2 regions of the Curtobacterium poinsettiae genome follow, and region 2 is predicted to be linked to the other one. Evidence: riboswitches for the same ligand, from Rfam matches in the RefSeq annotation. Region 2 holds a riboswitch; the other holds the start of a gene.
What was found. Region 2 has a riboswitch for thiamine pyrophosphate ahead of ACL00U_RS04725 (ECF transporter S component). Riboswitches for the same ligand answer to the same signal wherever they lie in the genome.
Positions count from the first base shown of each region.

Region 1: it holds a riboswitch for thiamine pyrophosphate, as region 2 does, so the genes downstream of both, thiM (hydroxyethylthiazole kinase) here and ACL00U_RS04725 (ECF transporter S component) in region 2, are expected to answer to the same signal.

Region 1 is NZ_CP178434.1:1,411,833-1,416,631, reverse strand. Features, by position in the region: gene ACL00U_RS06725 (J domain-containing protein) at 1-79, opposite strand, end outside; gene ACL00U_RS06720 (phosphotransferase enzyme family protein) at 199-945, opposite strand; gene ACL00U_RS06715 (NUDIX domain-containing protein) at 1,064-2,038, opposite strand; TPP riboswitch at 2,108-2,203, shown strand; gene thiM (hydroxyethylthiazole kinase) at 2,192-3,058, shown strand; gene thiE (thiamine phosphate synthase) at 3,055-3,801, shown strand; gene thiD (bifunctional hydroxymethylpyrimidine kinase/phosphomethylpyrimidine kinase) at 3,798-4,799, shown strand, end outside.
Region 2 is NZ_CP178434.1:1,003,778-1,008,576, forward strand. Features, by position in the region: gene glgX (glycogen debranching protein GlgX) at 1-1,256, opposite strand, end outside; gene ACL00U_RS04720 (hypothetical protein) at 1,385-1,705, shown strand; TPP riboswitch at 1,788-1,899, shown strand; gene ACL00U_RS04725 (ECF transporter S component) at 1,894-2,532, shown strand; gene ACL00U_RS04730 (ATP-binding cassette domain-containing protein) at 2,550-4,799, shown strand, end outside.

The sequences.
Region 1 (4,799 bases), 410 kb from region 2:
GGCGGAGCGCTTCGTCGTCAGCCGTCGCGGGGACGCCGAGGACTTCGTAGGGGGTGGCGTCGGCCGGGCTGTCCGTCATGGCCCTGCGACATTACCGGAGGCAGTGTCGGAGTCCGCCGCATGGTTGCTGGGTACGGTCTGGGCCCGTGCCGCTGGTCCTGCACCAACGCGCCAGCGGCGGATCGGCCGTGCCGGTGGTCACGCGACGGCGGCGGTGATGGCTGCTGCGTGCTGCTCCAGGTAGGCGACGTCGGCGCGGTACAGGTCGGCGTGGCCGTGCTGCAGGTCGCTGACGAACTTCGGGTTGCCGGCCGCGGCTTCGTGCTCGATCGTCGTGACGAGGGCGACCAGGGACGCGATCATCGTCTCGGCGAGGACCCCGCGGGAGCGGTCGTCGAGGGCGTAGGCGCGGCAGAACTCCGCGGCCCGAGCGAGCCGCTCGTCGAGGTCGGGGGTGGTCGAGCCCTCGACCGCACCGGTGGTGAACGGTGCGAACCGGTAGACGGCACTCGCGACGTCCCAGACGCGGGGGCCGGGGTGCGCGGTGTCGAAGTCGATCAGGCCGACGGCGGCGATGCCGTCGTAGACGCAGTTGTACGGGGCGAAGTCGCCGTGCACGATCGTCTCGACCGGGGCCCGGTCGGCTTGGGACCAGAGGTCGTCCTCGGCGCTGCGCGGGAAGCTGGCGGCGGCGTCGTGGAACTGGCGGAGCAGGCGGGCGCTGGTCACGAGGGCGGCCTCGCTGGCGATGTCTTCCGTCCAGGGGTACTCCCCCGCGACGCCGGGGACGAACGAGACCGTCTCGAGGGTGTCACCGAGGGCGATCGGTTCCGGCGCGGCGACGAACCCCTGCTCGTGCAGGTGGGCGAGCAGCCGGTGCACCGTGGGTGTCCACAGCCCTGCGGGGCGGTGGACTCGGTCGTCGGCCCTGGTGATGCGCTCCAAGGGGAACCTCCTGCTGTTGCGTCTCCGTTGACGGAGGGCCAGCGTACCGGCAAGCGAGCGACGGGCGCTCCGTCGACATCCGGAACACGGCGCGTCGGTCCCCGCGGCCGAGCTGGCCTCAGAGCTGGTCGCGCAACCAGGACGGCCCGTGGACGGTCGCGCCGAGGGCCTCGACGCGGTCACGGAGCTCGCGGTCGGCCGTCACGACGACGACCGGCCCGTCACCGGCCCGGACCGCTGCCCGGGCGGACTCGACGATTGCGTCGTCGCCGGAGGCAGGGGCACGGACGACGTCGACAGCACCGGTGGCGGCGCCGGTGCTGGTGGCCGTGCCAAGGCCGGTGCCAGTGCCGGTGCCAGTGCCAGTGCCGTTGTCTGGGTCCGCGGGCTCCGCGGAGCCAGCGGCACGGGCCTCGCCCTCGAGCACCACGGTCCACCGGGGCCACCACCGTGCGAACGGCAGGTCGAGCAAGGTCGCGGACACCCCGCCCGCGGCGAGCGCCGACACCTGTGCCAGCAGCCGTGACGCGGCACCGGCTCGGTCCTTCCACCACCCGTCGGGCACGCTGCCGACGACGTTCGCCGCGTCGACGACGACGTGCGGGGTGGTCGCGACCGTGGCGCGGAGCGCCGGCCACGACCTGCCGAACCCGGGGTGCAGGGGCAGGTCGTCGACCTGGTCGATCGGGATCCACGACAGCGCGAGGCTCTCGCGGTCGGCGATGACGGGTTCGAAGGGTCGGGAGGCGCGCCCCACGACGGTCGTGTAGGTCCAGAACCCCAGGTCGAGCAGCGCCGTGTGGCGCAGGGCGATCGCGTCGTCGGGGACGCCGGCTTCTTCGGCGGACTCGCGGAGGGCGGCGGTCACGGCTGCTTCGCCCTGGTGCCGTGCGCCGCCGGGGATGCCCCAGGTGCCGCCGTGGTGGCTCCACTCGACGCGGTGCTGCAGGAGCACGCGGCCGGCGCCGTCGTCGACGAGCAGGCCGGCGGCGCCGAAGCGTCCCCACGCCTTGGTGCCGTCGGGGCCGACCGCCCAGGCGTCACCGGGGTCGCGGGGGCCGGGTGGGGGCCCGGGAGGCGTTGCGTCTGGCACGGGTCCAACCCTGGCACACGGTGCCCGGAGCGGGCCTCGAAGTGGTCACCGGGCGTCGTGTACGGTGTCGCTCGAGACACGGGGTGCCGCATCCAGCGGCTGAGATCACACCCGTCGAACCTGCTCGAGCTCGTACTCGCGAAGGGATCGTCCATGGAAACCGCTGCGCCCTCCCCTGCCTGGGCCCACCGAACCGCCGAACTGCTCGAGGCCGTGCGTGCCCGGGCCCCGCTGGTGCAGTGCATCACGAACACCGTCGTGCAGAACGTCACGGCGAACGTGCTGCTCGCACTCGGGGCCTCGCCCGCGATGGTCGACGTGGCGACCGAGGCGGGGCCGTTCGCCCGGGTCGCGGACGCCCTGCTGGTGAACACCGGCACTCCGCACGCCGAACCGCGGGTCGCCGCGCTCGAGGCCGTGCACGCCGCCCGGGACGCGGGCACTCCGTGGGTCCTCGACCCGGTGGCGGTCGGCTCGCTGCCGGTGCGCACCGCCCTGGCGCGGGACCTGCTCGCGTTGCACCCGACGGTGCTGCGGGGCAACGCCTCCGAGGTGCTCGCCCTGCTCGGCGACTCGGCCGGTGGCCGCGGGGTCGACAGCACCGTGGGCACGGAGGACGCCCGGGTCGCGTCCGTCACTGCTTCGGACGGGAGGCTCGTGGCCGCGGTGGCCGTGTCGGGGGCGGTCGACCTGCTGGTCGCGCCGGGCATCGGTGTGGTCCGGGTGGCGAACGGGACCGACCTGCTCACGCGGATCACCGGTGGCGGGTGTGCGCTCGGCGCGGTCGTCGCCGCGTTCACGTCGGTCGCGCCGGAGGACGCGGGTGCCGCTGCCGTCGCTGCCACCGCCGTGCACACGATCGCCGCGGAGCTCGCGGCACGGGACGCCGGTGGGCCGGGGACCTTCCAGCCGCTGTTCCTCGACCGGTTGGCGTCGCTGACCCCGGAGGATGTCGTCCGCGAGGCCCGGATCACGGTCGAGACGGCTCCTGCGGTCGACACCCGGGCGGTGTCGGCATGAGCGGGCTGCAGTCCGCCGGGTTCGGCGTCTACCTGGTGACCGACGGCGCCCTGGCCGACCGGCACGGCATCGGGGTGCTCGGGGTCGTCCGCGCCGCCGTGCACGCCGGGGTCCGGATCGTGCAGGTGCGGGACAAGGACGCCTCGGCGCGTGACCTGTTGGCGCTCACCGCCGCGGTCGCAGACGCCGTCGGGGACCGTGCGACCGTGGTCGTCGACGACCGGCTCGACGTGGCCCTCGCCGCTCGGCACGCCGGACACCGGGTCGCGGGCGTGCACCTCGGCCAGTCCGACGTCCCCGTGGCCGTCGCCCGCGCCCTGCTCGGAGCGGACGCCCACGTGGGCCTCACGGCGAACACGCTCGCGCACCTGGCCGTCGTCGAGCGGCTCCCCCGCGGCACCGTCGACCTGCTCGGTGTCGGGGTCGTGCACCCCACGGCGACGAAGGCCGACCACCCGCCGGCCCTCGGCCACGACGGGTTCGCCCGGCTGGCCGCCGCGACCGACGTGCCGTGCGTGGCGATCGGTGGGGTGACCCTCGACGACGTCGTGCCGCTCCGGGCAGCCGGTGCCGCGGGCGTCGCGATCGTGTCGGGCATCTGCGCCGCGGCCGACCCGGGGTCCGCGGCGGCGGCGTACGTGGCCGCCTGGGGCCCTGGAACCGGCCACGGGGCGGAGGCGGGGCGGCTCGCAGAAGGTGTACCGGTCCTCCCAGTCTTCACGCGGCGCGGGGCGGACGCATGAGCGTCCCGCGGGTGCTGAGCATCGCCGGGACCGACCCGACGGGCGGGGCCGGGATGCAGGCGGACCTCAAGGCGATCGCCGCACATGACGGGTACGGCATGGGCGTCGTGACGGCGCTCGTCGCGCAGAACACGCACGGGGTGCGGTCGGTGCACGTGCCGGACGTCGGGTTCCTGCGGGAGCAGCTCGACGCGGTGTCGGACGACGTGGTGGTCGACGCGGTGAAGATCGGGATGCTCGGCACCGTCGACGTCGTGCGGGTCGTGACGGACTGGCTGCGGGAGCACCGGCCGCCGGTGGTCGTCGTCGACCCGGTGATGGTGGCGACGAGCGGGGACCGGCTGCTCGACGAGGACGCGGCCGCAGCCGTGGGGGCGCTGTTCGCGCTCGCCGACCTGGTGACCCCGAACCGGGCCGAGCTGGCGGTGCTGGCGGAGCTGGCCGGGTCCGGTGCGGCTGGTCCTGGTGCGGCTTCGTCGGCGGCTTCGTCGGCGTCGTCGCTGGATGCCGCGCGTGCCGTGGCGGCGCGGTGGGACGTCCTCGTGCTGGCGAAGGGGGGCCACGACGAGGGACCGACGTCGGACGACGTGCTCGTGGCGCCGGACGGCACCGTGCGGGTGTTCACGGGTCCCCGGGTCGCGACGACGAACACGCACGGCACCGGGTGCTCGCTGTCCAGTGCGATCGCGACGCTCGCCGCGCGGCACGGCGACTGGGAACTCGCGCTCGGGGTGGCGAAGGAGTGGCTGACGGCGGCGCTCCGCGGAGCCGACGCCCTGTCGGTGGGCAGCGGCAACGGTCCGATCGACCACGGCGCGCTGACTCGAGCCGCCCTGCCGGCGCTGTCGTACACGGACGTGTGGTGGGCGGACGCGGCGACGGTGCTGCAGGAGACGATCGACTGCGCGTTCCTGGTGGGGCTCCGGGACGGGACGCTCGAGCCGGAGGTGTTCGCCAGGTACCTGGCGCAGGACGTCCACTACCTGCGGGCGTACGAA
Region 2 (4,799 bases):
AGCGTCGACGACTCACCGCGCCAGAAGTCACGGACGGTGTCGCGGTACTTGCCGTTCCACTCGGACCACTGGGGCGGGAAGTTGCCGACCTGGTAGCCACCGGGGCCGACGTCCCACGGCTCGGCGATGAGCTTGACCTGCGACACGATCGGGTCCTGCTGGACCAGTTCGAAGAAAGCTGACAGGCGGTCGACCTCGTAGAACTCGCGCGCCAGCGCCGACGCCAGGTCGAAGCGGAACCCATCGACGTGCATCTCGGTCACCCAGTAGCGGAGCGAGTCGAGGATGAGCTGCAGCGAGTGCGGGTGCCCGACGTTGAGCGAGTTCCCCGTGCCCGTGTAGTCCATGTAGAACTTCTTGTCGTCGTCGACCAGGCGGTAGTAGGCCGCGTTGTCGATGCCGCGGAACGACAGCGTCGGGCCGAGGTGGTTGCCCTCGGCGGTGTGGTTGTAGACGACGTCGAGGACGACCTCGATGCCGGCGCGGTGCAGCTCGCGCACCATCGTCTTGAACTCCTGGACCTGCTGGCCCTGGTCGCCCGACGACGAGTACGCCGAGTGCGGCGCGAAGAAACCGATCGTGTTGTAGCCCCAGTAGTTCGACAGCCCCTTGTCCTGCAGGGTGGAGTCGTTCACGAACTGGTGCACCGGCATGAGCTCGAGCGTGGTGATGCCGAGGCGCTGCAGGTGCTCGATGACCGCGGGGTGGGCGACGCCGGCGTAGGTGCCGCGCTGCTCTTCCGGCACGTCCGGGTGGGTCTCGGTGAGGCCCTTGACGTGTGCTTCGTAGATGACGGTCTCGCCGTACGGCGTGCGTGGTGGACGGTCCCCCTGCCAGTCGAAGAAGGGGTTGATCACGACGCCCTTCATCATGTGCGACGCGGAGTCCTCGTCGTTGGTCGAGTCCGGGTCGCCGAACGTGTACGAGAAGAGCGACTGGTCCCAGTCGATCTCGCCGCTGGTCGCCTTGGCGTACGGGTCGAGCAGGAGCTTCGACGGGTTGCAGCGCGCGCCGGAGTCCGGGTCGTACGGGCCGTGCACGCGGAAGCCGTACTCCTGCCCGGGGCCGATGTTGGGGAGGTACGCGTGCCAGACGTAGGCGTCCACCTCGAGCAGGCGGACGCATTCTTCGTTGCCGTCGGAATCGAACAGACAGAGTTCGACGCGCTCGGCGACCTCGGAGAACAGCGCGAAGTTCGTGCCGCTCCCGTCGTAGGTCGCCCCGAGCGGGTACGGGTTTCCGGGCCAGGTGTGCAAACGGTCCTCCAGGTGTGGGTGCGGCCAACATATCGGCGGCACTCGTCCGCGTCCGCAGACAAGCCCCAGCTGTGGATGCGTGAGGCGCCCCGCGGCCTGTTGAGGAACGGACGAGTAGCGTCGCGCGCATGGCCAACATCGTCTCGAAGATCGCAGACCAGGTCCGCCCGCTCGGGGTCTCCACGAACTACGGAGAACCCGTCGAGGTCGGCGACCAGACCCTCATCCCCGTGTCCGTCAGCTGGTTCGGCTTCGGTGGCGGCGGGGACGACGAGAACGGTGGCGGCGGTGGCGGCGGCCTGTCGGCCCCCGTCGGCGCCTACGTCCGTCGCCCGGGCAAGGACCTGGTGTTCGAGCCGAACCCGATCTCACTGATCGTCGTGGGCATCCCCTTCGTGTGGGTGGCCGGGCGTGTCCTGCGCAAGCTGGTGCGCGCGCTCAAGAAGTGACCACCTGACGCAACGGGAGGCCCGTGGCGACGCCGCCACGGGCCTCCCGTCCTTCACGCGGTCGCGACCGCGTCTAGACTGCTGGCACACACACGGGAGTCCGGGACCGCCGGGCTGAGAGGGAGCGATCGGCGCTCCGACCGTCGAACCTGATCCGGATCATGCCGGCGCAGGGAGGAGTCAGCAGCATGCCTTCAGGCACGTCAACAACCGTCACCACCGCTCCGCGGCGATCGCTGCGCTGGCGGGTCGTCGACATCGTCGTCGCGAGTGTGCTCGCGGTGGCACTCGGCGTCGTCTTCCGGCTCTGGGAGTTCGGCTACGAACCCATCAGCGCCGTGATGGACCTCGTGCTCCCCGGCACGAAGGCCCTGTTCGGCGGGGTCTGGCTGCTCGCTGGCCCGATCGTCGCGATCATCGTCCGGAAGCCCGGCGCCGCGCTCTACGGCGAGATGGTGGCCGCGTCGGTCGAGGCGTTGTTCGGCACGCAGTGGGGATGGCTCACCCTCGAGGCCGGGCTGGTCCAGGGCCTCGGCGCCGAGATCGTCCTCGCGCTGTTCCTGTACCGCGTCTACCGCCTGCCGGTCGTCGTCCTCGCCGGTGCCGCTGCCGGGCTCGCGCTCGGCATCAACGACACCGTCCTCTGGTACCCGGGACTCAACGTCGCCTTCAAGGTCGTCTACGTGATCTGTGCCGTCATCTCCGGTGCCGTGATCGCGGGAGCGGGCTCCTGGCTGATCGTGCGGGCACTCGCCCGCACGGGGGTGCTGTCGTCCTTCGCCGCCGGCCGCGAGCACAGCCGTCGCGAACCCCGCGCCCTGGTGTGACCGTGCCCGCTCCGTCGGTGACGCCCTCCTCTGCCGGTGGCGACGCCGGTGCCGGTGCCGGTGTCGGCGTCCGCGGGGCGCGCATCGTGTTCCGTGGCTGGGGCTGGCGGTACGCGGAACGGGACGCCTGGGCCGTCCGCGGAGTCGACCTGGTCGTCGAGCCGGGGGAGCGCGTGGCCGTCGTCGGACCGTCCGGGGCCGGCAAGTCGACGCTCCTGCGAGCCGTCGCCGGCGTGCTGCCCGACGAACCCGACGCCACCGACGCCACCGCGGCGTCGGTGCAGGGGACACTCCTGGTCGACGAGTCCGACCCCCGCGCGGTCCGCGGGCGTGTCGGCCTCGTCATGCAGGACCCCGAGGCGCACACCGTGATGTCCCGCGTCGGCGACGACGTGGCCTTCGGCTGCGAGAACGCCGGTGTCCCCCGCGAAGAGACCTGGGACCGGGTGCGGTCCGCGCTCGACGTCGTCGGCCTCGACCTGCCGCTCGACCGCTCCACCGCGCAGTTGTCCGGCGGGCAGCGGCAGCGGTTGGCGCTCGCCGGCGTGCTCGCGATGCGGCCCGGTGCGCTCGTGCTCGACGAGCCCTGCGCCAACCTCGACCCCGAGGGTGTGGCGCAGGTGCACGACGCCGTCCGGGCACTGCTCGACGACACCGGGGCAACCCTGCTCGTGGTGGAGCACCGGATCGGCACCTGGCTCGACCTGGTCGACCGGCTCGTGCTGCTCGAACCGGCGGGCGGCGTCGTCGCGGACGGTCCGCCGGCGCAGGTGCTGGCGACCCACGGCGAGGCGCTCACCGCGGCCGGGGTCTGGGTGCCCGGTGCCGAGCCGGAGCGCGGTTCTGCGCGGGGGCAGCGTGCGGCGGGACGAGCGGGCGAAATACCCGGGTCGCCCGGCGGGGTGACTGCGGCATTCCGCCCGCTCGGCGAAGGGGCGCTCGGCGCGGGCGAGGGGGCGCGCGGGGCGGGGACCACGGTGCTGCTCGAGACGCGGGGACTCGGCACGGCACGGGGGAAGCAGCCGGTCGGGAACGGCATCGACCTCGGGCTCCGAGCCGGGCAGGTCCTCGCGGTCACCGGACCGAACGGTGTCGGCAAGTCGACGCTCGGTCTGACCCTCGCGGGCTTGCTCCCACCGGCAGCCGGTGAGCTCCACGCCACGGACCTCCTGGCCGACGGCATCGGCACGACGCCCCACACCTGGACGAGCCGCGAACTCGCGGCCCGGATCGGCACGGTGTTCCAGGATCCGGAGCACCAGTTCGTCGCCCGTTCCGTGCGCGAAGAGGTCGAAGCCGGCCCCCGCGTGCTCGGTGCGCCCGATGCCGCCGAACGAGCCTCCGCGCTGCTCGACGAGTTCGGGCTCGCACACCTGGCCGACGCCAACCCGTTCACCCTGTCTGGCGGCGAGCAGCGACGACTCGCGATCGCCTCGGCCATCGCGGCCCGTCCGCCGGTCGTCGTGCTCGACGAACCGACCTCCGGGCAGGACCGTGCCACGTGGCAGGCCGTCGTGGGGCGCCTCGGAGCACTCGCCGATGCCGGCACCGCGGTGGTGGCGGTCACCCACGACCGCGACCTCGTCCGGGCACTCGACGCCGACGAGGTCGTCCTCGGGCCGGACGGCGCGCGATCCGTCGGGCGCGACCAGGGGCCGTCGGACGGGGCCATCCCGGAGACGGGACCGACAGCCGGGAACCGCCCCGGGCCTCCAGACCGGACCGCCGGGACGCACCGGACCGCCGACACGGACCGGACCGCCGCGACCGACGCGTCGGACCCCACGCGACGACCGCTGGCCGCGCGCGCGACCGGCATCCCCGGCGTCCAGCCCGTCGCCTCCCTGATCGGCGTGCTCGCACTCGGTGTCTGCCTGGTGCTGAGCCTCGACGTCGTCTCGGCCGCCGTCGCCCTGGCGCTCGAACTCGCGCTCCTGCCGCTCCTGCGCCTGCCGGTCCGGACACTGCTCTTCCGACTCGCACCGGTGCTGGTCGCGGTGCCGCTGACGGCGGTGAGCATCGCGCTGTACGGCAGACCCTCGGGTCGGGAGTGGTTCGACCTCGGGTTCGCGCACGTCACCGACGGATCGCTGACGCTCGCGCTGGCGACTGCGCTCCGGGTCCTCGCGGTGGGGGTGCCAGCCATCGCGCTCTTCGTGCGGGTCGACCCGACCGACCTGGCGGACGGGCTCGCGCAGGTGCTGCGGCTGCCCGCGCGTTTCGTGCTCGGGGCCCTCGCCGCCGTCCGGATGATGACGCTGCTCGTC